Regions from separate parts of the Serratia proteamaculans genome, predicted to be linked through region 1. Evidence: riboswitches for the same ligand, from Rfam matches in the RefSeq annotation. Region 1 holds a riboswitch; the other holds the start of a gene.
What was found. A riboswitch is a leader RNA that binds a small molecule or an ion and turns the genes downstream of it on or off. The one in region 1 is predicted to bind thiamine pyrophosphate.
Positions count from the first base shown of each region.

Region 2: another riboswitch for thiamine pyrophosphate. It lies ahead of QOT07_RS16270 (TenA family protein); the one in region 1 lies ahead of thiM (hydroxyethylthiazole kinase).

Region 1 covers NZ_OX461105.1:4,041,858-4,044,057, forward strand. The annotation lists gene thiD (bifunctional hydroxymethylpyrimidine kinase/phosphomethylpyrimidine kinase) at 1-629, opposite strand, end outside; gene thiM (hydroxyethylthiazole kinase) at 626-1,420, opposite strand; TPP riboswitch at 1,457-1,548, opposite strand; gene QOT07_RS18830 (GNAT family N-acetyltransferase) at 1,617-2,042, shown strand; gene QOT07_RS18835 (MFS transporter) at 2,084-2,200, opposite strand, start outside.
Region 2 covers NZ_OX461105.1:3,480,505-3,482,704, forward strand. The annotation lists gene QOT07_RS16265 (LLM class flavin-dependent oxidoreductase) at 1-730, opposite strand, end outside; TPP riboswitch at 911-1,013, shown strand; gene QOT07_RS16270 (TenA family protein) at 1,077-1,757, shown strand; gene QOT07_RS16275 (ABC transporter ATP-binding protein) at 1,754-2,200, shown strand, end outside.

The DNA of each region.
Region 1 (2,200 bases):
CCGTGCGTATGGCGGGTCGCTACGCGCGGTGCAGTAAAGCGTTGCTCCTGCCCCACACTGAACAGCCAGTCCGGGCTTTCACTTTCACTCAGATGGCCGCCCTTCATCAGTACCGCCTGGCAGCCCATCGCCAACAGTGCCCGTCCCTGTTCACGCATCTGGCTTTCGTTTTCCGCCGGGGCACATTCCAGCAGGGCCGCCGCTTCCGGCAGGTTCGGCGTGATGATCGACACCAGCGGCAACAGCTCGCGGCGAATCGACTCCACCGCCTCCGGTGCCAGCAAAGGATCACCGCTTTTCGCCAGCATCACCGTATCCAGCACCACAAACGACGGCTGATAGTGACGTAAACGCTCCGCCACCGCCTGCACAATGTCGGCGTTGGCCAGCATACCAATCTTGGTGCTGTCGATACGCAGATCGCTGAACACGGAATCAAGTTGAGCGGCGACAAAGGCCGGTTCGATGTTATACACCGACTGCACGCCGCGGGTGTTTTGTGCCACCAGCGCGGTGATCACGGAGGCGCCATAGGCCCCCAGCGCAGAGAAAGCTTTCAGGTCGGCCTGGATACCGGCCCCGCCGCTCGGATCGGTCCCGGCGATGGTCAACGCGTTAATCCGTTTCATTGCAGGTCCTCCGGGCGCAGTTGATATAGGGCATCGAGAAATGCCGGGGTAAAACTGCCCGGCCCGGCGGCACGGCGCGTGGCCCGCTCACCGCAAAGCGACATCACCCGGCAGGCGGTGGCAACGTTGTCCAGTCGATCGCCCGGCAGGCTGCAAAATGCCGCCACCACCGCCGAAAGCGCACAACCGGTGCCCACCACTCGCGTCATCAGCACGTCCCCTCCGGCGACCGCCCAGTCACGCTGGCCGTCGGTGATATAATCCACCACGCCGGTCACTGCTACTATCGCCCCGCTGAGCCGCGCCAGTTCACGCGCCGCCGGTAACGCCGCCAGTGAATCGTCAGCGCTGTCGACGCCGCGACCGTTCGCCTGCATGCCACTCAGCGCCATGATCTCAGAGGCATTGCCGCGAATTGCCGCCGGCTTTTCCCCCAGCAAACGCTGGGCAAATGCAGTGCGGTACACCAGCCCGCCAACGGCGACCGGATCCAGCGTCCAGGGGGTGCCCGCCGCATTGGCAGCCTCTACCGCGGCCAGCATGGATTCGGCCCGCGAGGCATTGAGGGTGCCGATATTAACCAGCAAAGCATCCGCCAGCCGGCTGAACTGCGCCGCTTCGGTCGGTTCCACCACCATCGCCGGGGAAGCGCCGAGCGCCAGCAACACGTTAGCCGTCAGTTCCTGCACCACTTCGTTGGTCAGGCAATGAATCAAGGGGGGTTGGCGTTTAAATTGGGTCAAACAAGCCGCGGCGTGAGCGCCGGGTAAAGCATCAGGTCGAGCGAACATATTCCTCCCAACCGGCGTTCAAGAAGGCGGGTACCGGTGGGGGCACCGAGACTTCCCTACGCTGGCATAATCCAGATCAGGTAATACGGGTAAAATCTCAGCCCCTAGAGGCACCCCGAGTCAAGACGGCCATTATTGGGGTTGCCGCCGGTGAGGTCAATCGCGCTATAGTGTCAAAAAATAAAAAGGAGACGCCATGCAAATAAGAAAATACCAGGAGGCCGACCGTCCGTTCCTGCGCACCCTGTATCTGGCATCGCGCAAAGCGGCGTTCCCCTGGCGTGATACCGAAGATTACCGACTGGAAGATTTCGATCGTTCGACACTGGGCGAGGATATTTGGGTGGCGGAAGAAAAAGGGAAGCGACTGGGGTTTGTCTCGATTTATCGTCAGGATAACTTTATTCACAATCTGTATGTCGACCCTCACCTGCCGCCCCTGGGCGTCGGCAGCGCGCTGTTGCAGGCAGCGGAGCAGACGTTTACCGCCACCGGCTCGCTGAAATGTCTGGTCAAGAATGAGAAGGCGCTGGCGTTTTACCATAAACACGGCTGGCGGACGATCACCACCGGCAATGACGGCGCGGAAGACTATTACCTGATGCACTCGCCGACCAAGTAAGGGCACGGCGTGTTGTACCGTGCCCATCCATAGTCCCCAACTCAGGCGGCAGAAACCGCCGGGGTCAATTTGCCGCGTGCGCGGATATTTCTGACCAACAGCCCCGACACGATGATCCCGGCGCAGGCAAACATGCCCATCAGGCCGAAGACAATCTT
Region 2 (2,200 bases), 560 kb from region 1:
ACACGCGGGGTTCCCGTTTATGCCCGGCGACCTTCCAGGCTTCGCGATACGCGCGGATCTGCTTCGCTTGCTGCACGTGGAACGGTTCGCCGGTTTCGTCGTTTTTCAGCGTTGAGCTTTGCAGGTTCATCCCCAACTTCGCCGCCCAAACGGCCGTAGCGTCTGAGCTGGCGCCCCACCAGATGCGATCCCGCAGTCCGGCGGAGAAAGGCTCCACCCGCAGCAAGCCCGGTGGATTCGGGAACATCGGCTGCGGGCTAGGTTCGGCGAACCCTTCGCCACGCAACGCATCAAGCAGCACTTCGGTGTGGCGGCGCGCCATATCGGCTTCGGTCTCGCCTTCGGCCGGGGTATAGCCAAAGTAACGCCAGCCATCAATCACCTGCTCGGGAGAGCCGCGACTGATGCCAAGCTGCAAGCGCCCGCCTGAAATCAGGTCGGCGGCGCCGGCGTCTTCCACCATATACAGCGGGTTTTCATAACGCATGTCGATCACGCCGGTGCCGATCTCAATGCGCTGGGTTTTGGCACCGATGGCGGCCAACAGCGGAAATGGCGAACCAAGTTGGCGCGCGAAGTGGTGTACGCGGAAATAGGCCCCGTCCGCCCCCAGCTCTTCTGCCGCGACGGCAAGATCGATGGATTGCAACAGTGCATCGCCAACCGAGCGGGTGCCCGACTGCGACGAAGGCGTCCAGTGACCAAAAGAGAGAAATCCAATTTTCTTCATGGGTAGTGTCCTTAGAGTGAATTATGACCGGAATACAGTGACAAACATGCCCCCCTGCAAGCCAGAAAAATTGTATTGGACCGCACTAAACGAACCGTTTTCGGCTAGGAAAAACCTTAACGCCGGGTGCCCGTGGCCGCCGCACGGGCATTGTAATCAAAAAGTAAATATCGTATAACAGGCTCCTCCGAGGGGTGTCCTGTCAAGGGCTGAGATGGCGTAAGCCGAACCCTTTGAACCTGATCTGGGTCATGCCAGCGAAGGGACGGGTCGGCAATAACACCATCAGTTATTGCCCGTTCTTACCTCAGCACGCCCGGATCTCCACTTAATTTTTGGAGGTCCCATGTTTACCCCCCAATTCGACGACGGTCTTTACGGACGGCTACGCCAACAGGCCGGTAGCCACTGGCAGGACTATGTCGCTCATCCCTTTATTCAGCAACTGGCCGCCGGTACCTTGCCGGAACCCGCTTTCCGTCGCTACCTGACCCAGGATTATCTGTTTCTGATCCACTTTGCCCGCGCCTACGCGCTGCTGGTCAGCAAGCTGCGCACCCTGCCGGAGATGCGCGCAGCCACCGCCTCGCTCAATGCGATTGTCGCCGAACTGCCTTTGCATCTGGCCTACTGCGCCGACTGGGGGCTGAGCGAGCCGCAGATTGCCGCCGAACCCGAGGCAGCGGAAACCCTCAACTACACCCGCTATGTGCTCGATATCGGCCACGCCGGTGATGCTCTGGATCTGCTGGCGGCCCTGCTGCCCTGTGTCGCCGGCTATGCCGAGATTGGCCTGCGCCTGCTCAACGACCCCGCCACGGTGATGGAAGCTAATCCTTATGCCTCGTGGATCCGCAACTATGGCGATCCGGCCTATCTGGCCGGGGTGCAGGCCGCGCTCGACCTGCTGGAAAACGTTGGCCGCCAGCGTGGGGCTGAGAGCCGCCTGGCCGAGCTGTCGGTGATTTTCACCACCGCCACCCGGCTGGAATCCGCCTTCTGGCAAATGGGGCTGAATGCCCAATGAGTATAGGCAATGCGCAGCACGATGGCGTCCGGCCGGGTATTCAGGTGCGGGATTTAACCCTGCGCTTTGGTCAGCAGGTGATTTTCGACCGGCTTAGTTTTGATATCGCAGGCGGCAGCTTTGTCGCCCTGCTCGGTGCCAGCGGGGCGGGGAAAACCAGCCTGTTAAAGATTATTGCCGGGCTGGCGAAACCCACTTCCGGTACGGTCATCGGCAGCGATGGCCAGCCGATTGCCGGGCGCATCGCCTATATGGGGCAAAAAGATTTGCTCTATCCGTGGCTGACCATTGACCAGAACATTAGCCTCGGCGCGCGGCTACGCGGTGAAAAGGCCGATCGCCCCTGGGCGGAGCACCTGCTGGAACGCGTGGGGCTGAGTGGTTATGGCAACACTCTGCCTGCCGCGCTGTCCGGTGGCATGCGCCAGCGCGCCGCCATCGCC